Regions from separate parts of the Stutzerimonas sp. FeSN7 genome, predicted to be linked through region 1. Evidence: predicted binding sites of a transcription regulator. Region 1 holds the regulator's gene; each other region holds the start of a gene.

Region 1 (7,384 bases):
ACGACCTGCTGTCCATCGCCAAGCAGCCGCTGGACCTCGCCATCATGCACAGCGTCGAGATCGTCGGCTGGTGCGCCCTGTGGATGGCCTGCGGGCTGATCATCATCGCGGCGGTGGACGTGCCGTTCCAGCTTTGGGACAACAAGCAGAAGCTGATGATGACCAAGCAGGAGGTCAAGGACGAATACAAGGATTCCGAGGGCAAGCCGGAGGTCAAGTCGCGCATCCGCCAGCTGCAGCGTGAGGCTGCGCAGCGGCGCATGATGCAGGCGGTGCCCGAGGCCGACGTGGTGATCACCAACCCGACGCACTTCGCCGTCGCGCTGAAATACGACGGCGACAAGGGCGGTGCACCGCGGCTAGTGGCCAAGGGTGGCGACTTCGTGGCGCTGAAGATTCGTGAAATCGCCCAGGAGCACAAGGTGACGGTGCTGGAATCGCCGGCGCTGGCGCGGGCGGTCTATTACTCCACCGAACTGGACCAGGAAATCCCGGCTGGTCTCTACCTGGCGGTGGCGCAGGTGCTGGCGTACGTCTATCAGTTGCGTCAGTACCGCTCGGGCAAGGGACGCCGCCCCGACCCGTTGAACAATCTGCCGATTCCGCCCGACCTGCGTCGCGACGAGTGATCCGGCCAGGCGACTGGCGGCGTCGCCCGGCCACTGCGCTTATTCGATTACGCCGCAGGCGACACGTGCGCCGCCACCGCCCAGGGGCTGCGGATGGTCGGAGTGATTGTCGCCGCCCTGATGGACCATCAGCGCCAGGCCCTTGATGTCACCCAGGCTCTTCAGGCGCGGCGCCAGTACCGGCTGGCTGGCCTTGCCGTCGCTGTCTACGTAGAGCGCTGGCAGGTCGCCCATATGTCCATCACCCCAGGGCTCGCCATGCTTACCGGTGTTCTTCGGATCCCAGTGGCCGGCGGCGGCACCGGCGGCAGTCGGCTTGCCGTCTACCTCGGCCGGCTCGCAGCTGCCTTTGGCGTGGATATGAAAGCCGTGCAGGCCGGCCTGCAGCCCGGTCAGCTCGGGGCGAAACACCAGGCCGTACTCGCTGCTCTCGATCTTTACGCTGCCCACGGATTCGCCAATGCCCTGGGCGGTGACGGCGTTGACCTTGACGCTCAGGGTTTCCGCCTGGGCGGCGAGGGCAGTGCAGCCGGCCAGCGCGGCGATGATCCACTGTTTCATCTGAAAGCTCCTTTGTACAAACGGCGACGGGCTGTCGCCGGTTGCTAGTGTGACTGCCAGTTGTCGGTGGCGTTCGCTGGTGCGGCGGCTCGTGGGTATGGCCTGGGGGCAGACCGTGCGGCGGGCTCTGCGACGGGCCGTCGAAGTTGGACTCCTTCTTGCTATAACCCCGGCAGGACGCTTGTCGCGTCAAGAATTCGTTCTGTATCCCCGGGGGCTAGGTTGGATCGCACGCAACTCATCAATATTCGCAACGGCCTGACGGGCGCGGGGCGCGGCAACCTCGGCGTGCCGCTGCTGCTGCTCGTGATGATGGGCATGATGATGCTGTCGGTGCCGCCGTTCCTCCTGGATCTGCTGTTCACCTTCAACATCGCGCTGTCAATCGTCGTGCTGCTGGTCAGCGTCTATGCGTTGCGCCCGCTGGATTTCGCGGTGTTCCCGACGATTCTGCTGGTCGCCACGCTGATGCGTCTGGCGTTGAACGTGGCGTCGACGCGGGTGGTGTTGATCAACGGCCATGAAGGCGGCTCCGCTGCCGGCCATGTGATCGAAGCCTTCGGCAATGTGGTGATCGGTGGCAACTACGTCGTCGGTATCGTGGTGTTCGCGATCCTGATGATCATCAACTTCGTCGTGGTGACCAAGGGTGCCGGCCGCATCTCGGAAGTCAGCGCGCGTTTCACCCTCGATGCCATGCCTGGCAAGCAGATGGCGATCGACGCCGACCTCAACGCCGGCCTCATCGACCAGGAAGAAGCCAAGAAACGTCGCTCCGAGGTGTCTTCGGAAGCCGACTTCTACGGCTCCATGGACGGTGCCTCGAAGTTCGTCCGCGGCGATGCGATCGCCGGCCTGCTGATCCTGTTCATCAACCTCATCGGTGGTATCGCCATCGGTATCGCGCAGCACCAGATGAGCTTCAGCGAGGCCGGCCAGGTGTACGCGCTGCTGACCATCGGTGACGGTCTGGTGGCGCAGATTCCATCGCTGCTGCTGTCGACGGCGGCGGCGATCATGGTTACCCGCGTGACCAGTTCCGAGGACATGGGGCAGCAGGTGCAGCGGCAGATGTTCGCTTCTCCCAAGGCGCTGGCCGTGTCGGCGGCGATCATGATCGCAATGGGCCTGGTGCCGGGCATGCCGCATTTCTCCTTTCTGAGTCTCGGGGCGGCTGCCGCCGCTGGCGCCTACTGGATCTGGCATCGGCAGAAGCAGGCGGTCAAGAAGACCGAGCAGGAAGTGCAGAAGCAGCAGGAGATGTTGCCGGCCCAGCGCGCGGCCGAGACCAAGGAGCTTGGCTGGGACGATGTGACTCCGGTGGACATGGTCGGTCTGGAAGTGGGTTATCGCCTGATTCCGCTGGTGGATCGCAACCAGGGTGGCCAGCTGTTGGCGCGCATCAAGGGCGTTCGCAAGAAGCTTTCGCAGGATCTGGGTTTTCTCATGCCGTCGGTGCATATCCGCGACAACCTCGACCTGCTGCCCAACGCCTATCGACTGACGCTGATGGGGGTGAGCCTGGCCGAAGCCGAGGTCTACCCGGATCGCGAGCTGGCGATCAACCCGGGGCAGGTGTTCGGTCCGCTCAACGGTATCGCCGCCAGGGATCCGGCGTTCGGTCTGGAGGCTGTCTGGATCGAAGCGAGCCAGCGCGACCAGGCGCAGTCGCTCGGCTATACCGTGGTGGATGCGAGTACCGTCGTCGCCACGCACCTCAACCAGGTTCTGCACAAGCATGCCCATGAGCTGCTCGGGCATGAAGAGGTCCAGCAGCTGCTGCAGCTGCTGGCCAAGAGTTCGCCCAAGCTGGCCGAGGAGCTGGTGCCGGGCATGGTGTCGCTTTCGACGCTGCTCAAGGTGCTGCAGGCGCTGCTGCAGGAGCAGGTGCCGGTACGCGACATCCGCACCATCGCCGAGGCCATCGCTAACGTGGCCGCCAAGAGTCAAGATCCCGCCGCAATGGTGGCCGCGGTCCGTGTCGCGCTGTCGCGCGCAATCGTGCAAAACGTTGTGGGACTAGAGCCGGAGCTCCCTGTGATCACCCTCGAGCCCCGGTTGGAACAGATCTTGCTCAATAGCTTGCAGAAGGCCAATCAGGGCTCCGACGACGGCATTTTGCTCGAGCCCGGAATGGCCGAAAAGTTGCAACGGTCCCTGGTAGAAGCGGCACAGCGTCAAGAAATGCTCGGCAAGCCAGCGATTCTGCTGGTGGCCGGCCCGGTCAGGGCGATGCTGTCGCGATTTGCGCGTCTGGCGGTGCCGAACATCCATGTTCTGGCCTACCAGGAAATACCGGACAACAAGCAGGTCACCATCGTCTCGACGGTGGGTCAGAATTAACCGAGGGTGCAGGCCATGCAGGTCAAACGTTTCTTCGCCGCCGATATGCGCATCGCCATGAAAATGGTGCGTGACGAGCTGGGCGCCGATGCCGTGATCATCGGCAATCGCCGGGTCGCCGGCGGCGTCGAGCTGACGGCTGTCCTCGACTACCCGATGCAGTCCGCGCCGGCGGCAGCCAAGCCGAATGCTGCGCTGGAGGCCGAATTGCGCAAGACGCAGTCGCGCCTGGCCAGTGCCCATGCCGAGCTGAGTGCCGCACCCCGCGCGAAGATGCAGGATCGTCAACTGGTTGACGAGAAGCCAGCCGCTGCGGCGAGCAAGCCGCAACCTGCCGCGGTGGCCGAGCCGGCCGCTGCGGTGGACGCCCGCGCGATCGAGGCGATGTATTCGGAACTGCACGGGCTGCGCGAGCTGATCGAAGTGCAGCTCGGTTCGATCGCCTGGGGCCAGGAGCAGAGCCGCCGCCCGCAGCAGGCAGGCCTGTGGCGTCGCCTGCAGCGTCTGGGTCTGCCGGCGGAACTGTCGCGCAGCCTGCTGGACAAGGTCGCCGCCATCACTGATGCGCGTCAGGCCTGGCGGATGGTTCTGGCGCATCTGGCGCAGGCCATCAAGGTCAGCAAGAACGAGCCGCTGGAAGAGGGCGGGGTGATTGCCCTGGTCGGGCCCGCGGGCGTTGGCAAGACCACCACGCTGGCCAAGCTTGCCGCTCGCTATGTGCTGAAGTACGGCGCGCAGAGCATCGCTCTGGCGAGCATGGACAACTACCGCATCGGCGCCCAGGAGCAGCTCAAGACGCTTGGCCGCATCCTCGACGTACCGGTGCTGCAACTCGATCCGAGCGAGCCCCTGAGCAAGTCGCTGGCTTCGCTGGCGCGCAAGCGGGTGATCCTGATCGACACTGCCGGCCTGCCCGCCAGCGATCCGACGCTGCGCATGCAGCTGCAGGCGCTTTCGGACAAGGGTGTCAAATCGAAGAATTACCTGGTGCTGGCGGCAACCAGCCAGAGCCAGGTGCTCAAGGCGGCATGGCACAACTATCGTCGTTGCGGCCTGGCTGGCTGTATTCTGACCAAGTTGGATGAGGCGGGCAGCCTCGGTGATGTGCTCGGGCTCACAATCAGCCAGCACTTGCCGATAGCCTACCTCGCGGACGGCCCGCGCATTCCGGACGACCTGCATCTGCCGCGTAGCCATCAGCTGGTGAGCCGTGCGGTGAGTTTGCAATCCGGCGAGGAACCGAGCGAGGAAACCATGGCCGATATGTTCGCCGGGTTGTACAACGGTTCGTCACGGCGGGCTGGATGATGTGGCGACAGCGGTACCAGAATGAATCAGATGCGTGCCCTGCGTGCGCATCGCCGGCCGAAAGGCCCCAGCAAGGTATAGGCGTGTGAACATGGGTATGCATCCCGTACAGGTGATTGCGGTGACCGGCGGCAAGGGTGGCGTCGGCAAGACCAACGTGTCGGTCAATCTGGCGCTGGCCCTGGCCGATCTCGGTCGGCGCGTGGTGCTGCTCGACGCCGACCTCGGCTTGGCCAACGTCGACGTGCTGCTGGGTCTGACCAGCAAGCGCACCCTGGCCGATGTAATCGCCGGCGAGTGCGATCTGCGTGACGTGCTCATCCAGGGACCAGGTGGCATTCGCATCGTGCCGGCAGCGTCCGGTACCCAGAGCATGGTGCAACTGTCGTCCCTGCAGCACGCAGGGCTGATCCAGGCATTCAGCGAGATGGGCGACGAGATCGACGTGCTGATCATCGACACCGCGGCCGGTATCGGCGACTCGGTGGTCAGCTTCGTGCGCGCCGCGCAGGAGGTGCTGCTGGTGGTCACCGACGAGCCGACATCGATCACTGACGCCTATGCGCTGATCAAGCTGCTCAATCGTGACTACGGCATCAGCCGCTTCCGCGTGCTGGCCAACATGGCCCATGCGCCGCAAGAAGGTCGCAACCTGTTCGCCAAACTGACCAAGGTTACCGAACGGTTTCTCGATGTCGCATTGCAGTACGTCGGCGCCGTGCCTTACGACGAGGCCGTGCGCAAGGCGGTACAGAAACAGCGTGCGGTCTATGAAGCGTATCCGCGCTCGAAATGTGCACTAGCCTTCAAGGCGATCGCGCAGAAGGTCGATACCTGGCCGCTGCCGGCGACACCGCGGGGCCATCTCGAATTCTTCGTAGAGCGCCTCATCAGCCCCGCTTCACCCAGCCACGAATGACAGGTGCCGGATCCGCTATGTATTACAGCAAGGCTCAGGCAAAGGATGCGCAGTACCGCCTGATCGATCAGTACGCCCCGTTGGTCAAGCGAATCGCTTACCACCTGTTGGCGCGCCTGCCTGCCAGTGTGCAGGTGGACGATCTGATCCAGGCTGGAATGATCGGACTGCTGGAAGCAGCGAAGAAATACGACGCCGGCAAAGGTGCCAGTTTCGAAACCTACGCCGGTATCCGCATCCGCGGCACCATGCTCGACGAAGTTCGCAAGGGGGACTGGGCGCCGCGCTCGGTGCACCGCAACTCGCGCATGGTCAGCGAGGCGATCCGCGCCATCGAGGCGAAAACCGGGCGTGACGCTAAAGATCACGAGGTTGCGGCCGAACTTAAGCTTAGCCTCGACGAGTATTACGCCATTCTCGGCGACACGCTGGGCAGCCGCCTCTTCAGCTTTGACGATCTGCTGCAGGAAGGCGAGCACGGCGAACTGCAGGAAGACGCGAGCAGCACCCATCCGGAACCGTTTCGCGATCTGGAGGACGAGCGTTTCCAGCAGGCGCTGGCCGATGCCATCGGCAATCTGCCCGAACGCGAGAAGCTGGTGCTGTCGCTGTATTACGACGAAGAGTTGAACTTGAAGGAAATTGGTCAGGTGCTGGGAGTCAGCGAGTCGCGTGTGAGCCAGTTGCATAGCCAGTGTGCTGCGCGCTTGCGTGCACGCCTCGGCGAATGGCGCGCCAATTGACAATTGTTTGCGGTATGACGTGCTCGGTTTGCTGAGGCATTTTGGGACTTACGGAGGTCGACTTGGACAAGAACATGAAAATCCTCATCGTCGATGACTTCTCGACGATGAGACGAATCATCAAGAACCTCTTGCGTGATCTGGGGTTCACCAACACCGCCGAGGCGGACGACGGCACCACCGCACTGCCGATGCTGAAAAGCGGCAGCTTCGATTTCCTGGTCACCGACTGGAACATGCCGGGCATGAGCGGTATCGATCTGCTGCGCACAGTGCGCGCGGACGAGCGCCTCAAGCATCTGCCGGTACTGATGGTGACCGCCGAGGCGAAGCGCGATCAGATCATCGAAGCGGCCCAGGCCGGGGTCAATGGCTATGTGGTCAAACCCTTCACCGCCCAGGTGCTCAAGGAAAAGATCGAGAAGATCTTCGAGCGCGTCAACGGCTGAAGCAGTAACGCCGCGAGGGCACTATGACGCAAGCAGACCAAAGCCTGGCAGAGTTCGAAGCGACTCTGAAGGCCAACGCACCCCGCCTGATTGAAAGCCTGCAGCAAGGCCGCTTCGATGAAGCGACGCAGATGTTCAACGAGCTCAATCAGGTGCGCAACAACGGGCTCTATCAGGAAGTGGGCAAGCTCACGCGCGAGCTGCACAACGCCATCGTCAAGCTTGAGATGGATACCTGCGCCACGGGCGGCGACCCGTCACCGATCACCGATGCCACCGACCGTCTGTCCTACGTGGTGGAAATGACCGAGAAAGCCGCCAATCGCACCATGGACCTGGTCGAGGAATCGGCCCCGCTGGTGAACTATGTCAGCTACGAGGCCCAGAGCCTGACGGCCGATTGGCAGCGCTTCATGCGCCGTGACATGAATG
Region 2 (7,384 bases), 1.0 Mb from region 1:
CGGTATAGGGCTTCAGCTTCTCGTCTAGGCGAGTGGCAATGCCTTTTTCACCCGTGAACAACGCCGGCAACTCGGCAAAGTTGCTGTCCATTACCTTGCTCAACTTGTCATCGTCGATTTTCAGCGTGCCATCTTTCTGCGTGGTAATGCCCAAGTCGGCCAGCGCACGGAGGGCGCCTTCACCTTGCACATTGGTCAACTCGCTGCGAATCGTCCCCAACAAGGTTCGCGCCGTGGCATCACCCACCAGAGCACCGGTGACCGGCGCCTTGCCATCACCCACGCTGGTAACTTTCGTCTGCTCATTGATCACGCCGATCAGCTTGTTGTAGCTATCGACAAAAGACTGGATCTGCTTTTTAACGCCCGCTTTGTCTTCCGCGACGTTGATGGTCAGCGGCTCATCTTTGGCTGTCTTGGCTTTTAGATCGAGCGTGACGCCCTCAATGGCGCCCTCGACCTTATTGGTTTCGCTGGTGACTGTGAGCCCGTCTACGGTAATAACCGAACTTTGAGCCTGGGCCAGGATGCGAGGCCCAGCGTCATCATCTGGCTCCACGCCATCGAACGCCAGAACACTCAGGCTTTGCTGGCCTTCACCTGCTACCCCGGACGGCGAGGCTCCAACAGTGATGTCCTTATCCGCCCCCGTCTTACTGCTGCTCAGCACCAGGCGAGCGCCCTGATCGTCGGTAACGATGGTTGCCGTTACGCCTTTTTCAGCGCCCTGCTTGTTGATGGCGTCGCGTATGCCAGCCAATGTATTGTTGCTTTCATCGACCGTAATGGAGAACGAGCCCTCATTGCCGAGCTTTATCTCCAGTGAGCCACTTCCAAAGCGCGCGGGTGCTTCTGCCGTACTTTTCACGGCAGCCAATGCAACCTTACTGCTGGTTGCAAGCTCCTTAACCTCAACCTGATAGCTCCCCGCGCCGGCCGTTGTGCCAGCGGTAACACCTACCAGGTCCGACTTGCTCGACGTTGCTGAACGTGCCTGAAACAGCTCCGGCTTGTTCAAGCCGCGAAGGGCAGTTTGAAAATCACTGATCGCGCTTTTCAGCGCGCCAACTGCAGTGATCTGCGTAGTGGTCTTCTTTTCGAGGTTGGCGAGCTGCGACTCTTTGGGCGCACGCTCGGCAGCGACCATTCTCTTTACGATGCTGTCGATGTCGATGCCCGAACCAATACCTGTTACGCCTGCCATAGCCTCACCTCGTCAAATTAACCACATCACGCATCACTGCAAAAAAGCAAACAAGAACCGTGCCGTCAGGCAGTAGCCTCGAACAATAGACTGCGCATTTCATCCAGGCGCTCGGCCAGCCGCAGGAGATCCTCGGAAGGAATCTGCCGTACTACCTTGCCTGATTCGCCATCGAGCACCTGCACCACCACTTCGCCGGTGGAATCGTCCACGCTGAAGTTGAGGTTACGCTGCAACGCCTGCATCTGCGTGCGAATCCGCTCTACCGCCTCGCCAACATCCGGTTTCTGCTCGGCCTTGCCGGCTTCATTCTCTGCGCCCAAGGCCGAAAGCCCAGCCTCCGAACGGGAGCTGGGCATCGCAGTGTTGCCAGAGGATGACGCAAGGGAATTGAGCGCAATTCTTGCGACGTCCATGGTTCACCTCTCAATGGACAAATGGGGCGGCAAACCACCCCATTCATTACTCTAGGCTTACTGGAGCAGACTGAGAACTGCCTGCGGCAGCTGCTTGGCCTGGGCCAGAATCGCGGTACCAGCCTGTTGCAGGATCTGGTTTTTGCTCAGGTTGGCGGTTTCAGCGGCGAAGTCGGTATCCTGGATACGGCCGCGGGCTGCAGAAGCGTTTTCACCGATGTTCTGTAGGTTCGCGATGGTGTTATCGAAGCGATTCTGCACCGCACCAAGGTCAGCACGCTGGGAGTCAATCTGCTTGATGGCACCATCGATAATTTGAATAGCCGCTTGGGCACCAGCACCGGTTTCATCGGCTACGTTGATCGATGCAACCGTTTTAACTTCCGCTTCTGCGGGCGCGCCAACCACAGTTTTAGCCGTGTCGGAGGTGTAGGCAGTTCCGTTTCCACCGCTTGCCGCAATCGTCATGGTTTTACCAGCCTCTTTGGCCTCGAGAACCAGATTGCCATCAGCATCTTTGGATGCCGTCGCCACTGCACTAACGCCGGCGTCTGCATTGAGCTTAGTGATAGCGGCATCGATATCATCACCGTCGGCAAGTGTTACATCGATTGCGGTTCCGCCATCGTATGTGACGGAAAGTGTCCCTGTTCCGCCGGTAGGCCCAGTAAATGCACCCACGGTTTTGGCTGTAGTGGCGGGAGTGGTAACTGTCCCCTCCAATGTGGCCGTGTCCATCTTTTCGATAGAGACGCTAATGGTTTCATTAGCATTCGCGCCTATTTGGAATGACTGAGTAGCGAAACTGCCATCAAGCAATTTGCGTCCACCGAAGGTGGTGGTCTCGCTAATACGATCCATCTCGCTAACCAAGGCGGTAATTTCCTTCTGGATCGAGGTACGGTCATCCAGATTATTACTGCCGTTTGCGGCCTGCAGAGAAAGGTCGCGCATACGCTGCAAAATATTGGTCGACTGCTGCAGAGCACCTTCAGCGGTCTGCGCCAGGGAAATGCCGTCGTTGGCGTTACGAACCGCAACATTAAGGCCATTGATCTGGCTGGTCAGACGGTTGGAAATCTGCAGACCGGCTGCGTCATCTTTAGCACTGTTGATGCGGCTACCAGTAGACAGGCGCTGCATGGAGGTGCTGAGAGCATTGGAAGAGTTGCTGAGGTTGCGCTGAGTATTCAGCGAAGCAATGTTGGTATTGACAGTAAGAGCCATGATGAGCCTCCAAGGGCGCTGGTTACTTTGGTTTGCCTGAGCTTGCGACTCCGGGTCCGGCTTTGCCCAGGCACCCATCGAGTTCGCATTCGATTAGCTTATCGGCGCCGTTTCGGTGAGCTTTAGGAGGCGGTTGAAAATAATATTGCACGCCCCGGAAACAACCTGTACGACGCCGGCCTGCTCACGAAATAAGCGAGCCTGCCTGCACAGGTTTTCGGACAGGGGGCGGGAAACTTTAATTGCGCGCCGCGCACGTGCAAGAGGACGGCTGGGCAGCTGTAGGGATGCGGGTGTTTTCGCGGGCATGGCCCGCTCCTACCGGGGGCGGGTGCAGTAGTCAAATGCGGTTATGCCATCAAGCAGATGGGACATAACAGGTGATGGTTATCGGGTCTCGGTCAAAAGCCTTCCAGCTGCGCCAGCCGCTGCAGAAATGCCTCCTCATCCAGCACCTCCAGCCCCAGCTCATTGGCCTTGGTCAGTTTCGAGCCGGCGCCCGGCCCCGCAACCACGCAGCTGGTTTTGGCCGATACGGAACCCGCAACCTTGGCGCCAAGAGCTTCGAGGCGGGCTTTGCCTTGGTCGCGGCTCATGGTTTCGAGGGTGCCGGTAAGGACCCAGGTCTGGCCGGCGAGTGGCAGGCCTGCGGCTTGCTTGCGTTCGCTCTGCCAGTGCATGCCGAACTCGCGCAGTTGCGCTTCGATAAGGCGGGCGCGGTTGGCGTTTGCGGGGTTGCCGAAGTATTCGCGCAGCGAGCGGGCGGCCTTTTCGGTGAGGCGTTCGACTTGGCGCAGGTCGAGCCAGTCGGCGGCGATGATGGCTTCCAGACTGCCGAAGCGATCCGCCAGGCGTTTTGCGCCGGTGCTGGCGATAAAGGGGATGTTCAGTTTATCGATCAGGCCAGCCAGGGTGGCGCAGGCGGCGAATTCGGGATGCAGCTCGCCCTCCTCCTGCAGTTCCACACCGCGTTCGCGCAGCTGAGCGATGACCGTGCGGTTGTGCTCATCTTCGAAGAAGCTATGGATTTCGTGGGCCACTTCAAGGCCGATTTCCGGCAGGTAGACCAGCACATCCGGCAGCGCCCTACCAATGCGCTCCAGGGAGCCCAACGCACGGGCCAGCAACTTGGCGGTTTCTTCACCGACATCGGGAATGCCCAGGGCGAAGATGAAACGCGCGAGGGTCGGCCTGCGGCTGGCGTCGATGGCGTTGAGCAGATTGCGCGTGGAGATATCGGCGAACCCTTCCAGCTCGATGATCTGCTCGTAGGTCAGGCAGTACAGATCCGCTGGCGAACTGACCAAGCCGCGGTCGACCAGTTGTTCGACGATCTTGTCGCCCAGCCCGTCGATATCCATGGCGCGGCGCGAAACGAAATGAATGATCGCCTGCTTCAGCTGCGCCTGACAGGCCAGGCGCCCCACGCAGCGGTAGATCGAACCTTCGCTGACGGATTCACGCCCCTTGCTGCGCTTGATCAGCTGGGTGCGCTCTACGGCAGAGCCGCACACCGGGCATTGCTCTGGCACATGCACAGCGCGGGCATCGGTGGGGCGACGCTCGGCGATCACGCCGAGAATCTGCGGAATGACGTCACCGGCGCGGCGCACGATTACCGTATCGCCGATCATCACGCCCAGACGTGCAACTTCGTCCATGTTGTGCAGGGTTGCGTTGGACACCGTGACGCCTGCAACCTGCACGGGCTTGAGCCGGGCGACCGGGGTGATGGCGCCAGTACGACCGACTTGGAACTCCACGTCGAGCAGCTCGGTGATCTCTTCCCGCGCGGGAAACTTGTGGGCGATGGCCCAGCGCGGTTCGCGTGCACGGAAGCCCAGTTCGCGCTGCTGCTCGACGGCATTGACCTTGAACACCACACCGTCGATTTCGTAAGGCAGCGCGTCGCGCTTTGCACCGATGGCGTCGTAATAGGCGCGGCATTCGGCAACGCCCTTGGCCAGCTTCAGTTCGCGACTGATCGGCAGACCCCAGCCTTTCAGCGCTTCGAGAATTCCGATGTGCGTATTTGGCAGCTCACCATCACTGCGTCCAACACCGTAAGCGCACAGTTCCAGCGGCCGGCTGGCGGTGATCTTCGAATCCAGCTGGCGCAGGCTGCCGGCTGCGGCGTTACGGGGATTGGCGAAGGGCTTGCCGCCGCTTTCCAGCTGTCGCGCATTGAGCGCTTCGAAGCCGGCCTTGGGCATGTAGATTTCGCCGCGCACCTCGAGTACCGCAGGCCAGCCACTGCCATGCAGCTTCAATGGAATGTTGCGTACGGTGCGCACGTTGGTGCTGATGTCCTCACCCGTGCTGCCATCGCCCCGGGTGGCGCCGCGCACCAGATGACCGTTCTCATAAAGCAGGCTGACCGCCAGACCATCCAGTTTGGGTTCGCAGCTGTACTCGACTACAGCGCCATCGCCGAACAGGTCGCCCGCCGGCAGATCCAGCCCTTCGCGCACGCGGCGGTCGAAATCGAGCAGGTCCTGCTCCTCGAAGGCATTGCCCAGGCTCAGCATCGGCACTTCATGGCGTACCTGACCGAACGCCGCCAGTGCCGCCCCTCCCACCCGCTGGGTTGGTGACTCGGGTGTCACCAGCTCCGGGTGCTCTGCCTCGAGCGCCTTGAGCTCATTGAACAGACGGTCGTACTCGGCATCGGGAACGCTGGGTTCGTCGAGCACGTAGTAGCGGTAGTTGTGGGCGTCGATTTCGCTGCGTAGTTCGGCAATACGCTCGGCGGCGGTTTGGGCAGAAGGCATAGGACGAAGCCGTGACTGGGGCTGTGCTGATTCAGACCGCATCAGCACACCTTGGTTGATATGGAAGGCGTCGGATTCTAGCCGAATGCGAGTCCGAAGGCAGGTCTGCAGGTTCTGTTGGCTGGGGTCGGACTTGGCAGGCAGGTTGCGTGACGATGCGCTGAAGCGAAGTGCCGGTGGGCTGAAGCCCACCCTACGATGCTCTGCAGAGCGAGGCGACAGGCCAGTGAAAGCGAGTCTGCCCCTTCAAACGCAACACCGGGCGCGAGGCCCGGTGCGGTGAGTTATCAGCGTTGCTTGATGGTCATCTGCCGGCGTTCGAATTCGACGATGCGCTGACGGTAATGCTCGATGGTCTGGGCGGTCAGCACGCTGCGCTGGTCGTCCTTCAGTTCGCCATTAAGCTCCTGGGAGAGCTTGCGCGCGGCAGCGACCATGACATCAAAGGCCTGCTTCGGATGGCGCGGGCCGGGCAGACCGAGGAAGAAGCTCACGGCCGGGGTGGTGAAGTGATCGATGTCGTCCAGGTCGAAGGTGCCGGGCTTGACCGCATTGGCCATGGAGAACAGCACCTCGCCGTTGCCGGCCATGCTTTCATGGCGGTGGAAGATATCCATCTCGCCGAATCGCAAACCGCTTTCCAGAATGTTTTGCAGCAGAGCCGGGCCGCGGAAGCCGTGCGGGTCGCGGGAAATGACGTTGATGACCAGCACCTCTTCCACCGGCGCCTGCTCCTTCTGCGGCCGCTCCTGCAAGTCGTCATCGTCTCCGACCACGGGGTCGAGCAACGTCGGGACCGGCTCTTCGGTGCTGAGCTGCAGATCGCCCTGATAGGGCTCGTCCTGGCGGCGCTTTTTGCTGGATTCGCGCGCAGTTACCGGTGGGAGATCATTCTCGGACAGCGAGGGCTCATGCTCACGATTCACGACACGCGCCGGCCCGAGCAGCTCGGGGGAGTCGTCGACGTCGGGCAGGTTGGAAAGACTGCGGTCCAGCTTGAACTTGAGCTTGCCCTTGCCACCACGCATGCGACGCCAGCCGTCGAACAGAATGCCGGCAATGACAATGATGCCGATGACGATCAGCCACTCGCGCAGACCGATATCCATTAATGCTTTAACCTCTGAATTCGATGATAAAGACGCAACAAGCCGGGACTGCTTTTAGCGCATCGTAAAAATTGTGCTCTAAGCTAGCACGACGAACGGTAGATTTGCACCGTGCGGTAGTTCTCTTTTTGTGCCCTTCCTTGTATCAAAAACGCTCAAACAAGCGGCTTAATCCTAGGCTTCGGCAAGCGCAACGGCCTGCTCGACGTCCACCGCCACCAGCCGCGAGCAGCCTGGCTCATGCATGGTCACCCCCATCAGTTGATCGGCCATTTCCATGGCGATCTTGTTATGGGTGATATAGATGAACTGAACTTTCTCCGACATCTCCTTAACCAACCGCGCATAGCGACCGACGTTGGCGTCATCCAATGGCGCATCAACTTCGTCGAGCATGCAGAACGGCGCCGGATTGAGCTGGAAGATCGCAAATACCAGCGCCAGCGCAGTCAGCGCTTTCTCGCCGCCGGACAGTAGATGGATGGTGCTGTTCTTCTTTCCGGGCGGGCGCGCCATGATGGCCACCCCGGTATCGAGTAAATCTTCCCCTGTAAGTTCCAGATAAGCGTTACCGCCACCGAAGACTTTCGGAAAGAGCGCCTGCAAACCGCTGTTGATCTGGTCGAAGGTTTCCTTGAAGCGGTTGCGCGTTTCCCG
Region 3 (7,384 bases), 380 kb from region 1:
GGCAACAGCTGGTAGAGCACGCCGACCCGAGGCGTGATCTTTTCGTGCGTCTGCTCGGCTCGCCGGCCGCTCACCTCGTTGTCCAGGCGCTGTTCGTAATGGTCGTAACGGGCCCCCACCACGCCGAACAGCTTGTCGGTCAGACGCATCTGGTCCTGCAGATTCAGTGCGCGGTTGTGCACCAACTCGTTGCGATCGACCGTGCGGGCCGGATTGAACGCCGGTCGCGGTGAGCCATAGACGGGGTTGTAGAGGTCGATACTGCGCAGGTTGTCGGAACGCAGCATGAATTCGCTCAAGGCATAGCGTTCGTACTCGGTGCCGATCAGCAGCTGATGTTCGATCGAACCGGTGTCCACCCGGCCGTGCAGTTCCAGTTGGGTGATCGCGTCCTGCCAGTCATAGTCGCGATAGCGCAGGTTCCGCGACAGCGTTCGGCCGTCTGCTGCGACCGCCGCTGCTTCGGTGGCATAACCGTCCATGCGCCCCTGCTTGTAGTGACTGGCCAGGCGCAGTGTCCAGACCTCGTTGAGGTCGTGTTCGAGTTCGGCCTGCAGCGTTTCGTTGTCGTTGCTGATCGGACCATCGGAGGGTTCGCCATAGAAGGCCGAGCGGGACACCCGGCCCAGGTTGCCGCCGGGTGCGACCACGCCGCGATCGAAGGTCTGCCGATTGCGCACCACCTCAGCCTGCACCAGCAACCGCGTATCGGGGCTCAGCTCCCAGCTGAAGGACGGCGCCACGAACTGCCGTTCGGATTCGCGATGGTCGCGGAAACTCTTGTTGTCTTCGACGGCGATGTTCATGCGGTACAGCATGTTGCCGTCTTCATCCAGCGGCGTGTTCACGTCCAACGCGCTGCGGTAGCGATCCCAACGCCCGGCGCTCAGGTCGAGACGGGCGAAGCTATCCAGCTGCGGCCGCTTGCTGACGATGTTGATGGTGCCGCCCGGATCGCCACGGCCGTACAGGCTGGCGGATGGTCCCTTGAGAACCTCGACACGTTCGATGCTCGCCGCGTCCGGCGGGTTCATGTAGCCCCGGTTGACGCTGAAGCCATCCTTGTAGAACTCGCTGGTGGTCAACCCGCGGACGCTGTACTCGTACATCGTCAGGCCGCCAAAGTCGTTCTGCCGTGCAACGCCCCCGGCGAAGTCCAACGCCCTTTCCACTCGCGGGCTGTCCAGATCGTCCAGCACCGAGGCCGGGACGACGCTGATCGACTGCGGTATTTCCTCGATGGGCGTATCGGTCCTGGTGGCACTGCGCGTTCGCTTGGCGCGATAACCCTGCACCGGACCGTCGGCACGTTCCTGATCGGCAGTGATGACGACCGAATCCAGCACCGCCGCCTCCTGCGCGCCCGCCAGCGGCGCACCCGCCAGCATCAATGCCGCTCCGGCACCCACCCACTTCAATACCGCGACTTTCTCACTCATGCCTAATGCTCAAAGGTAACGACGTTATATCGTAACAATGCTGTCCGTTTGGCTTGGCGCTGTCAATGGAACGATTCGCATCTGCTTCGCCGCGAAAGGCCAATGCCTCGATCGCTGCGTGCGGCCCTGCTTACTCCGATGGCGTAGCTATGCGACAATGAGCGCCTTTCGCTCGGCCGCAATCCCCGCATTCGTTCTGACAGCCGGCCTCCGTCGCTGTCGTACTCCTCAACACTGCAGGATCACCAGCTCCTTCGCTGCGAGCTGGAGCGCCGAGTATTGCTGCCGGATCGGCGATGCACGCCGCCACATACATTGATAGGTAAGTCCTTGATCTCCACCGCCAACATCACCATGCAGTTCGGTGCCAAGCCGCTGTTCGAAAACGTCTCCGTCAAATTCGGCGGCGGCAACCGCTACGGTCTCATCGGCGCCAACGGCTGCGGCAAGTCGACCTTCATGAAGATCCTCGGTGGAGAACTGGAGCCATCGGCCGGCCAGGTGATGCTCGAGCCCAACGTGCGTCTGGGCAAGCTGCGCCAGGATCAGTTCGCCTATGAAGATTTCAGCGTGATCGACACGGTGATCATGGGCCACACCGAGCTGTGGAAGGTGAAGGCCGAGCGCGACCGCATCTACTCGCTGCCGGAAATGAGCGAAGAAGACGGCATGGCTGTCGCCGAGCTGGAGGTGCAATTCGCCGAGTTCGACGGCTACACCGCGGAATCGCGCGCCGGCGAGCTGCTGCTCGGCCTCGGCATCCCGCTCGATCAGCATTTCGGCCCGATGAGTGCCGTGGCGCCCGGCTGGAAGCTGCGCGTACTGCTGGCCCAGGCGCTGTTCTCCGACCCGGAAGTGCTGCTACTGGACGAACCGACCAACCACCTGGACATCAACACCATCCGCTGGCTGGAATCGATTCTCACGGCGCGCAACAGCACCATGATCATCATTTCCCACGACCGCCACTTCCTCAACAGCGTCTGCACCCACATGGCCGACCTGGATTATGGCGAGCTGCGGCTGTTCCCGGGCAACTACGACGAATACATGACCGCCGCGACCCAGGCTCGTGAACGCCTGCTGTCGGACAACGCCAAGAAGAAGGCGCAGATCGCCGAACTGCAGACCTTCGTCAGCCGCTTCTCGGCCAACGCCTCCAAGGCCAAGCAGGCCACCAGCCGCGCCAAGCTGATCGACAAGATCCAGCTCGATGAAGTGAAGCCGTCCAGTCGCGTCAGCCCGTTCATCCGTTTCGAGCAGTACAAGAAGCTGCATCGCCAGGCGGTCACGCTGGAGCGCGTCAGCCAGGGCTATGACGGCACGCCGCTGTTCCGGAACCTGAATCTGCAGGTCGAAGCCGGCGAGCGCGTGGCCATCATCGGTCCGAACGGCATCGGCAAGACCACCCTGCTGCGCACTCTGGTCGGTGAATTGCCACCCATGTCCGGTGAAGTGAAATGGACCGAAAGTGCCGACGTGGGCTATTTCGCCCAGGACCACGCCGAGGACTTCGAGGACGACGTCACCCTCTTCGACTGGATGGGCCAGTGGACCCAGGGCGGCGAACAGCTGGTACGCGGCACCCTTGGCCGCATGCTGTTCTCCAACGACGAGATCAACAAATCGGTCAAGGTCATTTCCGGTGGTGAACAGGGCCGCATGCTGTTCGGCAAGCTGATCCTGAAGAAGCCCAACGTGCTGGTGATGGACGAACCGACCAACCACCTGGACATGGAATCCATCGAGGCGCTGAACCTGGCGCTGGAGAACTATCCGGGCACGCTGATCTTCGTCAGCCATGACCGCGAATTCGTCAGCTCCCTGGCCACACGCATCATCGAACTGTCGGAGAACGGCGTCACCGATTTCAGCGGCAGCTACGACGACTACCTGCGCAGCCAGGGCGTACAGGTCTGACCGTCGAATCGGCCCCCAATAAAAAGCCCCGCACTAGCGGGGCTTTTCATTTCTTTGACGCTCTAGCCGACGGCCGTGCTCCAGTCGATCATGCCCAGCTGCCAGGTCGCCAGGATCAGCAACCCGAAACCGATCCGGTACCAGGCAAACGCGGCATAGCTGTGGTTGCCGATGAATTTCAGCAGTGCCCGCACGGCCAGCATGGCGAAGATGAACGAAGTGACGAAGCCGATGGCGAACACGGCAAAGTCACCCGGCTGGAACAGATCGCGGTACTTGTAGCCGGAGTAGACCGCAGCACCGACCATGGTGGGCATTGCCAGAAAGAACGAGAACTCGGTGGCGGCCTTGCGCGACAGGCCGAACAGCAGCCCGCCGATGATGGTCGAGCCCGACCGCGAGGTGCCCGGCACCAGCGCCAGACACTGAGCGAAACCGACCTTCAAGGCCAGCGTCCAGGTCATGTCATCGACTGTCTCGGCGCGGATCGCGTGATCACGACGCTCGGCCCAGAGCATGACGATGCCGCCGATGACCAGCGCGGCGGCCACGGTGATCGGGTTGAACAGGTATTCGTGAATCAGATCGGCAAAGGCCACGCCGAGCACCACGGCCGGCATGAAGGCAATCAGCAGGTTGACGGTGAACTTCTGTGCCTGACGCTCCTTGGGCAGGCCGACCACCACGTCGATGATCTTGCGCCGATATTCCCAGATCACCGCGAGGATCGCGCCCAGCTGGATGATGATATTGAAGGCCAGCGCGCGTTCGCCGCCGAAGCCGATCAGATCCGCCACGATGATCTGGTGACCGGTGCTGGAGACCGGAAGAAATTCGGTAATCCCCTCGACGACACCCAAGATCAGCGCCTGAATCGCAACCCAAAGATCCATCTATTCCCCTACAGCGATGCAGTCCATCGCGACTCAATGCAACCAAGGTATATGTCAGAAAGCCATCTGGCCGGCTGTTCTGACTCGTCCGGGAGAATTAAATTCCTCGACGGACGACAAAAGGGGGCTCATTTTTAGCCACGCGCGGCCGAAAAGCTACTCAGAGTGCCGCGGCACGACCGCTATGAGAGGTCGGAGCGATGCGCTAGCACCGACCCGTCAGATACAACGATAAGAAAGAAACCTCAGGAGCCTATTCATGAATCTGCTGCGCAATGTCCCCATCAGCAAGCGCCTCTGGCTGATCCCCGTGGTCGCCGTGGTCATGCTGTTCATTCTCGGCATGCTGATGATTCAGCAAGTCCGCTCCGACCTGTACCGCGGCAAGCAGGAAGCGACCCGCAACGTCGTGGAAGCAGCCGCCGGTGTGTTCGAGCACTACCACAAGCTCGAAACCAGCGGAGCCATGACCACGGCCGACGCTCAGCAGGCCGCCATCGAGCAGATTCGCCTGCTCCGCTACGACGGCCAGGACTACTTCTGGATCAACGATCTCGGCCCGAAGATGATCATGCATCCGATGCAGCCGAAGCTCGACGGTCAGGATCTGTCGAAGATCAAGGACCCGGAAGGCAAGGAGCTGTTCAACGAGATGGTCGCCATTGCCCGGCGTGACGGCGCCGGACTGGTGGACTACATGTGGGCCAAGCCCGGTGAAGAGAACCCGGTTCCGAAGATCTCCTACGTGCAGCTGTTCAAACCCTGGGGCTGGATCATCGGTTCCGGCATCTATGTGGACGACGTCGAGCAGGAATTCTGGAACTACCTGACGCGCTTCTCGCTGATCGGCCTGCTGATCTCGGCAATCATGGCGGTTCTGGTCGCCATCCTGATTCGCAGCATCGTCCGACCGCTGCGCCATACCATGGCGGCCATGGCCAATATTGCCAGCGGCGAAGCCGACCTGACCCGCACGCTGGACGTCTCCGGCAACGATGAGCTGACCACCCTGGGGCGCGACTTCAATCGCTTCACCCAGAAGCTGCGCACCGTCGTCGGCCAGCTGTTCGAGACTTCCGGCGCGCTGGACCAGTCGTCACGCGCGCTGAGTGAACTGTCCAGCCAGGCCCATGAGCAAAGTCAGCAGCAGATGCTGCAGATGGAACAGGTCGCCACCGCGGTCAACGAAGTCACTTACGCGGTGCAGGAAGTGGCGAAGAATGCCGAACACGCGTCCACCGAAGTGGGCAGCGCGGAAAACCAGGCTGGCCAGGGACAACGCAACATCGAAACGAGCCTGCAGCAGATCGACGCGCTGTCGGCAACCATCGGCCAGGCGGTGGATGTGATCCAGTCGCTGGCCGACGAAACCACCAAGATCGGTTCGGTGCTCGAGGTGATCGGCTCTATCGCCGAGCAGACCAACCTGCTCGCACTCAACGCCGCGATCGAGGCTGCCCGTGCCGGCGAACAAGGCCGTGGCTTCGCCGTGGTGGCCGACGAGGTCCGCCTGCTGGCACAGCGCACCCAGCAGTCGACTGCCGAGATTCACAGCATGATCGAACGCCTGCAGAAGAACTCCGGCGCCGCGGTGAACGTCATCATGGAAAGCAATCGCGCCTCCCAGCTCACCGTCGAGCAGGCCAGTCAGGCCGGCGAAAGTCTCGGTGAGATCGCCCAGGCGCTGCGCAACCTTTCCGGCCTGAACGCCTCCATTGCCAGCGCAACGCTGCAGCAGTCCCACGTGGTGGAAGACATCAACCAGAACGTGACCCAGGCCGCCGGACTCGCGCAGGAAAGCACCTTGGCCGCCGAGCAGTCCAGCGAAGCCGGCAAGCGACTCGGCGAACTCGCCGGTCAGCTGAATCGCCTGCTGAGCCAGTTCCGCGTCTGACCGCCTCTGCGGCTCGCCCAGCGTGGGCGAGCCGCACGGCACCATCCTCTGGCACACCCCCTCCTCTCGGCACCATGGTGAGGCCGAAACACACCAACTGAACGACCGCGCCATTCGCGACAGGTTGTCGCAGCCGGATTTTTCCGTGACCTGGCGAAAACAACCGCATTCGTTCTGCCGAAAATGGTTTTTCCCGTATTTACAGCGACTTAAGTCCGCTTACCGAACGACTGCCGGAGAACCGCCAGCCTTATACCTTTGGCTAATTGCAAAGGCCTTCAAATTTTTTCGAACTCGCATGTGACTCGCCAGTCCTCTGGGTACATCAACTGCAATGTAAGGCCAACGCCAACGAGCTTGGCTGCAGGTATTTTGGGTATCACACAGAGAGACATGCCCCATGCACACCCCGCTGCGTATCAACGAAGCCCTTTTGATCACCGACCGTGCGTTCAAGCCTTTCCAGTGCGTCGCCTGGACGCTGCCCGAAGGTAACGGTGAAGTCAGCATCACCGTCGTCGATCGCGACGAAGCCCGACTGCTCGGCCGCTGCAAGATGTCCAGCAGCGTATTCACCGACCCGGTGAAACTGGGCGAAACCCTGGAAAAGACCCGCGCGCAGCTGAGCCGCGACGGTGCTCATTTCTCGCCCTGGCACATGCCTGAATAACGATGGGCGGCACGAATCAAGGCCTGCAGCCAACGCTCCAGGCCTTTTTTCATGCCCAGCGCTTGGCGGCACGCACCGTTCGCGACTGACCCATTCGCCCGTTTGGCGGTCTCAACACCAACGAGCGAAACAGGAGAAAACCATGAAAGGTGCAGAAGCGTACGTGAACGATCAGTGGCAGAGCTGCGGGCTCGCCGACCTGCCTCAGGGCTCCGGCGCCCAAGCGGTCAAGCTGCACTTCATTGTCCCGCGCGACGTCCAGATGCCCGGGCTGATCGATCACATCAGCGAGATCGCTCAGCGCCATCTGAGCGAGGCCTACGAAGGGCGCAAGGTCACACGCAAGCCCGCCGTCGGTTCGGTGGTCGGAGATGGCAGTGGCGATGGCATCGATCTGGAATTCGAGGTAGCACCGGCGGAGTGACTGCGGCCTGCATTCGTCGACGCTGACGTTTCAGAAGAGGTCGAATGCAATGCCTGCCGGCCATGCGCCGGCTTCTCGGAAGGACGATCCCAGATGACCCCCTTTGATCTGCAGCGCATGCTTCTGCATGAGTTTCCGCTGATG
Region 4 (7,384 bases), 1.3 Mb from region 1:
ATTGACCAAGCCCAAGGAGAATCTCATGGAACTGCCCAACAAAGACCTCGGCACCCTGTTCGAACAGCTCGGCCTGGAATCCGATCCTGCCAGCATCGATGCCTTTATCGCCAAGCACGGCCGGTTGCCGGAGGATGTCCGTCTGGCCGATGCCCCGTTCTGGAACGAGTCGCAGCGCGCGTTCCTGCGTGACGAATGGGTCGAGGACGCCGAATGGGCGCCCATCGTCGACGAGCTGAACGTGCGCCTGCACGAGCATTGATCGCCACGCAGGCTGCGGCAGCGACCGCAGCTTGCGCGGGCTGTGGCTCAATCCAGCAGATCGGCCGGCACATTGCCGCCGTTCTCGGCCAGCCGCTTCAGCACGGTCTTGTGCAGCCACAGATTCATCTGCGCCGAATCGCCCATTTTGTCCGCTGGGCAGCCGAGTTCGGTGGCAAGCTCCTTGCGCGCCGGCAGGCTGCTGTCCAGGCCCAGCAGCTTGAGCAGGTCGACGATGGAGGTGCGCCAGTTGAGCTTTTCCGGATGATTGTTGGCCATACCGTCCAGCTTCGCGGCTACGTCTACCTGATCCACGGCAGGCGTCGTGGGTGCGCCGGCACCACCGGTGGACGCTTCCGGCGGGGTAGTGGGGGCGGTGCTGTCCGGCTCGGCGTGCGCCCGGCCGATGCCGATCTTTTCCAGAATCGAACTGAACAAGCCCATGAGGATTCTCCTGTCTGCGTGGATACGTGAGCCTTGGCTCGCAGTTAGGACCGCCGGCGCTTCGATTAGTCGCGCCTCGTCGCTCGTGGCCGGCTACCAGCCGAAGCCGTCGGGCTGCGCACCACTCCTCGTGCTGGGCTTCACGTCCGCCTAGAATGCCGCTTTTGCCCGGGAAATCCGCCATGAGCAACCTCGACATCGACGCCCGCTATGCCTGCGCCAAGAGCCTTGCGCTGGAAGCTGCGCAGCTCGGCATGAGCTATTACCGTCAGCGCGAGACACTGGATGTGGAGCACAAGGGCAGCGATCGCCAGGACGTGGTCAGCATCGCCGACAAGCGCATCGAGGACTTCATTCGCGGGCGGCTCGCCGAACGTTTTCCCGAAGACGGCTTTCTCGGCGAGGAGAGCGGCTCGGCCGGTCTCAAGGCACGCTGCGTCTGGGTCATCGACCCCATCGACGGCACCGCCTGCTTCGTCAACGGCCTGCACAACTGGTGCGTCTCCATCGGCCTGCTGGTGGACGGCGAACCGCACGTCGGCGCGATCGCCGATCCGAATCACGACGAACTCTTCCATGGCTGCCTTGGCCGGGGCGCCTACGTCAACGAGACGCCGCTCAGAACCAGCACCGCGACCCACGTGTGCGAGGGGCTGACCGGCGCCGGAACCTTCCATCCACGCGGCAAGGAACATTTCATTCCGTTTCTGGAGAAACTGCTGGCCGAAGGCGGCATGTTCATCCGCAACGGCTCCGGCGCGCTGATGACCGCCTACGTCGCTGCGGGTCGCCTGATCGGTTACTACGAGACCGAGCTCAAGAGCTGGGACTGCCTGGCCGGGCTGGTGCTGGTGGCCGAAGCGGGTGGCCTGCGCAACGACTTCTTCCGTAACGACGGTCTGCTGCGAGGTAATCCGTATCTGGTGGCGGCGCCCGGGGTATACAGCCAGCTGGCCAAACTGATCGGCCCTGCGCTGGATGCCTGAACCGCGCGTTCGTCGATCGGCGCAGGCGCGGTCGGCAGCCTGTGCTATACCGTTGTGACGCACCGAGGGCCGGCTTATCCGCCTGGCCCGCTCTGAACAGGGGGGAATTCCGGCAGCCATCGGGCCGAGCCAACCTGCGTGATCGATGGCTGCCCGCACATAGCGAGGTAACGATCATGACCATGATGCAATGCACCTACCGCGATCACATCATCACCGCCGAGGTGATGGAATATCCTGGCACCTCCACTCCCTGGGCCGGCGGCTGCCGGATTACCGCCCCCGACGGACACGTCACCCGTCGCCTGCCGCTGCCACTCGAGCATGCGTTCATGGACGAACTGGACAAGGCCCAGCGGCTGTCCATCGCCCACGGCAAGTGGCTGGTGGACCAGCACCTCGACCACGGGCGCGAGCTGTTTCAGAAGGCCGCCTGACCGCTCTTGCTACTGCGCGCCGGACGCCTGCGTTCGGCGCGTTTTTGTTGTCCTGGATCAGGCCGATAGCACTTGGATAGGGCTCAGCGGCCCCTCCGCGCACGAGGCTGCGTGCCGGCATTTTCAGACCCATGCTGGCATTGGCTGCAATTGCGCAGTCTTCCTGAGTGCAACGCCATCACGTCGCATTGCCCAGGAAAGGTTCGGCGACATTTGGCGCATTGCTTAATGATCCAAACGGTGGCATAGCTATCACCAAGCCACCGGCAACGGTGGTGTTCATAAGCGGAAGTAAGGACGACTTATGCAAATCCAGGTTCATAGCGATAACCACATCGAAGGCAGTGCCCGTCTGGCTGATTGGGTCAGTGCCAGTGTGGCAGGCAAGCTGGACCGGTATGACGACGAGCTGACACGTGTCGTCGTGCACCTCAACGACGAAAACGGCGACAAGGCCGGCGCGCATGACAAGCGCTGCCAGATCGAGGCGCGGCCCAAGGGCCTGCAACCCATCTCCGTTACCCACAAGGCTGAATCGTTGGAGCTGGCCATCGACGGCGCGGTCGACAAGCTGAGCAATGCGCTCGCTCACCAGTTCGGCAAGCTGCGCAGCAAGCGCGCCGGCGCCCAGCCGCAGATGATCGACGGTGCCGTAGCCGGTCGTGACGCGCTACTGGAGGAAGATTTCCTCGCGGACGAACTGGTCCGCAATTCATAAGCCCCCGATGAAGGGCCTTCCCTGCGGAAGGCCCTTCGCGCATCAGTGCAGCAGTTCCGGCGGAATGCTTCCGCCATTCTCGGCCAGCTTCTTCATCACCGCGCGGTGCAGCCACATGTTCATCTGCGCCGTATCGGCCATCTGATCGGGCGGGCAGCCCAGCTCGGTGGCAAGCTCCCGGCGCGACTCCAGGCTGCTGTCGAGGCCCAGCAACTTCATCAGGTCGACGATCGAGGTGCGCCAGTTCAGCGTTTCGGGGTGAGCCGCCGCCTTCGCTTCCAGCTGCGCCACCACGTCCACGCCACGGGCGGCGGCAGTCGGCTGGTTCAGATCCCTGTCCGGCCCGAGTGTCGCGTTGGTCGTGGTCGACGGCCGCTCGCTCAGTGTTATTCCTTCGGCGCTGGAGTGGGTGGCGTCAGCCGGCGGCGTGTCGGCCTTGCGCTCCGCTTCGTTGGAGACATCGCCCAGGCCGAGCTTCGCCTTGATCGAATCGAAAAGTCCCATGTCCGTTCTCCGTGCTGTTGGTGTCTGCGTTCGACAACAACCCACGGCGTGCCATTCGTTCCACAGGTCGGTTCGCTCGGTTAGCTGTGTTCGAGCCAGGCGAGGGCTTCGGCTTCCTGATGCAGGTCGAAGGCCTTAATGGTCAGTCCCGGAATCAATGCGCCCTCGACTTCGCTGGCCTTGCGCAACCACTCCTTGCCGGCGATCACCGCACAGCGGTCGAAGCGGCGGATGAAGCGCAGCAGCTGGGGCAGGCGTGACAGCTCCACGCCGACGGCACCCAGGGTCGGCAGATCGAAGTCGCCGATGCGGTAGAGCATGCGGCCGTGGCTGATGCCTTCGGACTTGAACAGCAGGTCGTCCAGCGCGGCGCGCATGGCCTGGCTGTCCAGCTTGCCGGAGAAGTCGATATCGATGCGGTTTTCGCCTCTGCGCGATACCTGAAACATGACGAGTCCCTCTCGGTTCTGTGGGTGGCCGCGATCTCCTCAGACCATAGTCGCTGCGAGGGGATCGAGCCAAAAAAACAGGCGAAACGCGGGCGATTCCATTGACCTGGATCAGCATGCGAGGCGTTGATCCGTGCGTTAGCAAAAGTGCCTGCAGGCCGCGTGGTGCCTGGCTTTCAAGGCGGCGGACCAACGGTATCAAGTTGCTCGCTGGCCGGCCGAGAAACGGAATAACTGCGACGCCAGCGAGTGGCGGCGGCGCGTTCTTTCCTGCTTTTCTGCAGTTGGAATTCCTTCATGACCAGCACTTTGGCGAACGTCATCCAGTCCGTACTGCGCGGGCTGGGCCTACGTACCATCAACCTGCAATTTTTCTTTTCCTACAGCCTGATCTTCCTTTGCGCGGCGCTGACCGCCGGGGTGCTGTTCATGTCCAGCAAGGACGCCAGCCAGATCGACATGGCCGGCGCGCAGCGCATGCTCAGCCAGAAGATGATGAAAGAGGCGCTGCTCGCTGCGCAGGGCATCGGTAGCCCGGCGGATGTCGACAAGACCATTCAGCGCTTCGAGCAATCCCATCGGCTGCTGCTCAACGGCGACAGCGCTCAGGGTATCGTCCGCGTCGAGCTGGCCAGCGCACAGCCGCACCTGCAGCGCGTCGATCAGATCTGGCAGCGCTACCGTCCCGCCGTACAGGCGCTGGCCGCAGGGCAGAGCGCCGATCTGAAGACCCTGGCCGGCGACTCCAACGATATTCTCGCGGCCTCCAACGAAGTGGTGTCGCTGATCTCGGCGCAGGCCAATCGCAGTGCCTCCCAGCAGCTGTGGGTCGCGCTGGGTTCCACCCTGTGCATCCTGCTGCTGGTGGTGCTCGGACGGATCGCCGGCATGAACTGGCTGATGCTGCAGATCGACGAGCTGCGCGGGCGCCTGGAGAAGGTCAGCCAGGGCGATTTTTCCGCGCCGCTGCAGGTGCGTCATGCCGATGACGAGATGGGCAGGATCACCCTGGCCTACAACAGCCTGCTGGGTCAGGTTGGCGAGATGATCCGCGGCGTGCGCCAGGCGGCCGATGACGCTGACGGGCAATGCAAGCACATGGCGAACCTGGCCGGGGACAGCGCGCGCAATGTGGAAGGCCAGCAGGCGGAGATCGATCAGGTCGCTACTGCCATGAATGAAATGCTCGCCACCTCCCAGGAAGTTGCACGCAGCACTGTCGAGGCCGCCAATGCCGCTGACGTCGCCGAGCAGGAGACCAATGCCGGCAGCGCCGTGATGAACGAATCGGTCGGCGCCATCCGCACGCTCAGTGGCCATGTCGATGGCCTGGCGGACGTGATGCAGCAGCTGGTGCTCGACAGCCACGAGATCGGCAAGGTGCTCAACGTGATCAGCGGCATCGCCGAGCAGACCAACCTGCTGGCGCTCAACGCAGCCATCGAGGCAGCACGGGCCGGTGAGCAGGGCCGCGGTTTCGCGGTAGTTGCCGACGAGGTGCGCAGCCTCGCCAGTCGCACCCAGAGTTCGGCCAAGGAGGTCGGCGTGCTGGTCGAGCGTCTGCAGAGCCAGGCCTCGCGCGCCGGGCAGGCCATGGATGCCTCGCGCCAGAGCAGCACCATCACCCTGACGCAGATCGAGGCGGCGCAACATGCGCTGGGCCAGATCGTCGGTGCGGTGCAGACCATTCGTGGCATGACCAATCAGATCGCCACGGCTGCCGAGGAGCAGTCGCAGGTCGCCGAGGACATGAACAAGTCGCTGACGCGCATCGCTCAGGTGGCTGATCAGGCGGCGAGCGTCACGCACGATACCGCGGCATCTGGCAATACCATCATGCAGAGCATGAATGGGCTCAAGACGCTGACGGGGCGTTTCCGCCTACAGGCGTGACAGGAAGGTGAGGCGGGGAGGTGCGGCGGATAGCGCACCGCTCGGTGCGAGTGCCCCCGCGCATGGACGCGCGGGGACAGGGGTGGATCAGTCCTGGCGGCTGGTCACTTCCAGCAGGTGATAGCCGAACTGCGTCTTCACCGGGCCCTGCACGACATTCAGCGGCGCGCTGAACACCACGGTGTCGAATTCCTTGACCATCTGACCCGGACCGAACGAACCCAGATCGCCGCCCTGGCGGCTGGACGGGCACGTGGAGTTTTCCTTGGCGACCTGGGCGAAGTCGGCGCCGCCTTCGATGGCAGCTTTCAGCTCGTTGCACTTTGCTTCAGTGGAAACCAGGATGTGGCGGGCAGTGGCTCGGGCAATGGTGTGTACTCCTGTGGAAAAGCTGCGAGCCTACCGCAATTGCCCTGCGAGTCAAACGTCGCGGGTGATCGTACCCGCAGTGCACCGGCTCAAGGGTTCTCACCGAGTGCCCGCTGGATCCGTCGCCGGCGCTGCGTTGAACGACTCGAGACTTTGCAGACTCTGCGCGTAGCGCTCGGCGCGCAGCGGCATGAAACCGGTGAAGTGGATCCAGGTCGGCAGGCCTTGCAGGTAATGCATCACGAATGCTCGGGTGGTCGGCTTTTCCTGCAGGCTCCGCTCGCTCAGATAGATGAAAAGCGGGCGGGTCAACGGCTGGTAGTGCGCCTCGCTGACGGTTTTGAGCGTCGGGTAGACCGGGCCCTTGCCACTGTCGATGGCAAGCAGCTTCAGCTCGTCCCAGTGCCGGTGATAGGCGCCGATTCCGAAGAATCCGAGCGCATCCGGCTCGGCAGCGATGCCGGCGGCCAACTCCTCTTCGTTCTCGCTGGCGGTATAGTCCTGGCGGCTGCGATGCGCCTCGCCGACGATCTGCCTGGTGAAGACGTCGTAGGTGCCGGAGTCCTGACCTCGGCCGAACAGTTTCACCGGTCGGTCGGGCCAGCCGGCACGGATGTGACTCCAGTGCCTGACCTTGTCTTCGGCTGCGGGCGTCCAGAGTTTCTTCAGCTCTTCGACGGTGATGTCGCTCGCCCAATCATTGCTCGGGTGTACGACGACCGTGATCGCGTCCATGGCCAGGGGCACTTCGCGATAGCCGATGCCGTTCTGCGCGCAGAGTGCCTGCTCGCTGCTGTTCATCCTGCGCGAGGCGTCGTTGATGTCCGTCTTCCCTGCACAGAAGCGGCGAAAACCAGCGCTGGTCCCGGAAAACGCCACTTCGATCGGATGCCCAGGCTGCGCACGCTGGAAACGGCGTATCGCTTCGCGGGTGAGTGGGTAAACGGTGCTGGAGCCATCGATGAGCAGCCCTTCGGCGGTGGATTCGGCAGCGCTCACGGCTGGTGTGGATGCCAGCTGCAGGCCAAGCGAAAGACTAATCAGCAGTAGCGGGCCGGTTTTGACGTGCATGCTGTCGCTCCTTGGCCTGGCTCAGGGCTTGGCCTTCAGCCAATCGTGCTTTAGTGAATTCCAGAACACCTGCAGGCTGTGGAAGCGGGTGTCTACCGCATTGATGTAGTCATCCAGCCGATCGATTTCCCGATGCTGGGCCTGTTGTTCCTGGGCATCGATCTGCTTGAGCTGCGCTTCGAGCTCATTGAGCGATTCGCGCAGTTCGCGGATGCGATTCTCGGTCTGGCTACGACGTTCGCTTTGCATAGG

The links. The regulator FliA, encoded in region 1, starts transcription of late flagellar genes. The targets are predictions, from matches to a motif close to CTAAAGTTTNNNNNNNNNNNGCCGNTAA.
Region 2: P5703_RS11990 (flagellin) is a predicted target of FliA. The motif match lies at 3,062-3,089, and genes of this name have one in related genera.
Region 3: P5703_RS08905 (methyl-accepting chemotaxis protein) is a predicted target of FliA. The motif match lies at 4,380-4,407, and genes of this name have one in related genera.
Region 4: P5703_RS13310 (methyl-accepting chemotaxis protein) is a predicted target of FliA. The motif match lies at 3,997-4,024, and genes of this name have one in related genera.

What each region holds. Positions count from the first base shown of each region.
Region 1 is NZ_JARPMN010000001.1:1,521,863-1,529,246, forward strand. Features, by position in the region: gene flhB (flagellar biosynthesis protein FlhB) at 1-629, shown strand, start outside; gene sodC (superoxide dismutase family protein) at 669-1,190, opposite strand; gene flhA (flagellar biosynthesis protein FlhA) at 1,413-3,533, shown strand; gene flhF (flagellar biosynthesis GTPase FlhF) at 3,549-4,841, shown strand; gene fleN (flagellar synthesis regulator FleN) at 4,933-5,760, shown strand; gene fliA (RNA polymerase sigma factor FliA) at 5,778-6,503, shown strand; gene P5703_RS07140 (chemotaxis response regulator CheY) at 6,578-6,952, shown strand; gene P5703_RS07145 (protein phosphatase CheZ) at 6,976-7,384, shown strand, end outside.
Region 2 is NZ_JARPMN010000001.1:2,554,735-2,562,118, forward strand. Features, by position in the region: gene fliD (flagellar filament capping protein FliD) at 1-1,204, opposite strand, end outside; gene P5703_RS11985 (flagellar protein FlaG) at 1,270-1,563, opposite strand; gene P5703_RS11990 (flagellin) at 1,678-2,847, opposite strand; gene ligA (NAD-dependent DNA ligase LigA) at 3,249-5,618, opposite strand; gene zipA (cell division protein ZipA) at 5,906-6,727, opposite strand; gene smc (chromosome segregation protein SMC) at 6,902-7,384, opposite strand, start outside.
Region 3 is NZ_JARPMN010000001.1:1,901,049-1,908,432, reverse strand. Features, by position in the region: gene P5703_RS08920 (TonB-dependent siderophore receptor) at 1-1,439, opposite strand, end outside; gene P5703_RS08915 (ABC-F family ATPase) at 1,770-3,359, shown strand; gene P5703_RS08910 (undecaprenyl-diphosphate phosphatase) at 3,422-4,252, opposite strand; gene P5703_RS08905 (methyl-accepting chemotaxis protein) at 4,512-6,146, shown strand; gene P5703_RS08900 (hypothetical protein) at 6,547-6,816, shown strand; gene P5703_RS08895 (hypothetical protein) at 6,959-7,240, shown strand; gene P5703_RS08890 (DUF421 domain-containing protein) at 7,334-7,384, shown strand, end outside.
Region 4 is NZ_JARPMN010000001.1:2,845,456-2,852,839, reverse strand. Features, by position in the region: gene P5703_RS13345 (DUF2789 domain-containing protein) at 26-262, shown strand; gene P5703_RS13340 (DUF3597 domain-containing protein) at 310-705, opposite strand; gene P5703_RS13335 (inositol monophosphatase family protein) at 888-1,691, shown strand; gene P5703_RS13330 (hypothetical protein) at 1,868-2,128, shown strand; gene P5703_RS13325 (HPF/RaiA family ribosome-associated protein) at 2,433-2,846, shown strand; gene P5703_RS13320 (DUF3597 domain-containing protein) at 2,889-3,350, opposite strand; gene P5703_RS13315 (SpoIIAA family protein) at 3,431-3,799, opposite strand; gene P5703_RS13310 (methyl-accepting chemotaxis protein) at 4,097-5,692, shown strand; gene P5703_RS13305 (peptidylprolyl isomerase) at 5,780-6,061, opposite strand; gene P5703_RS13300 (PstS family phosphate ABC transporter substrate-binding protein) at 6,161-7,132, opposite strand; gene P5703_RS13295 (hypothetical protein) at 7,154-7,381, opposite strand.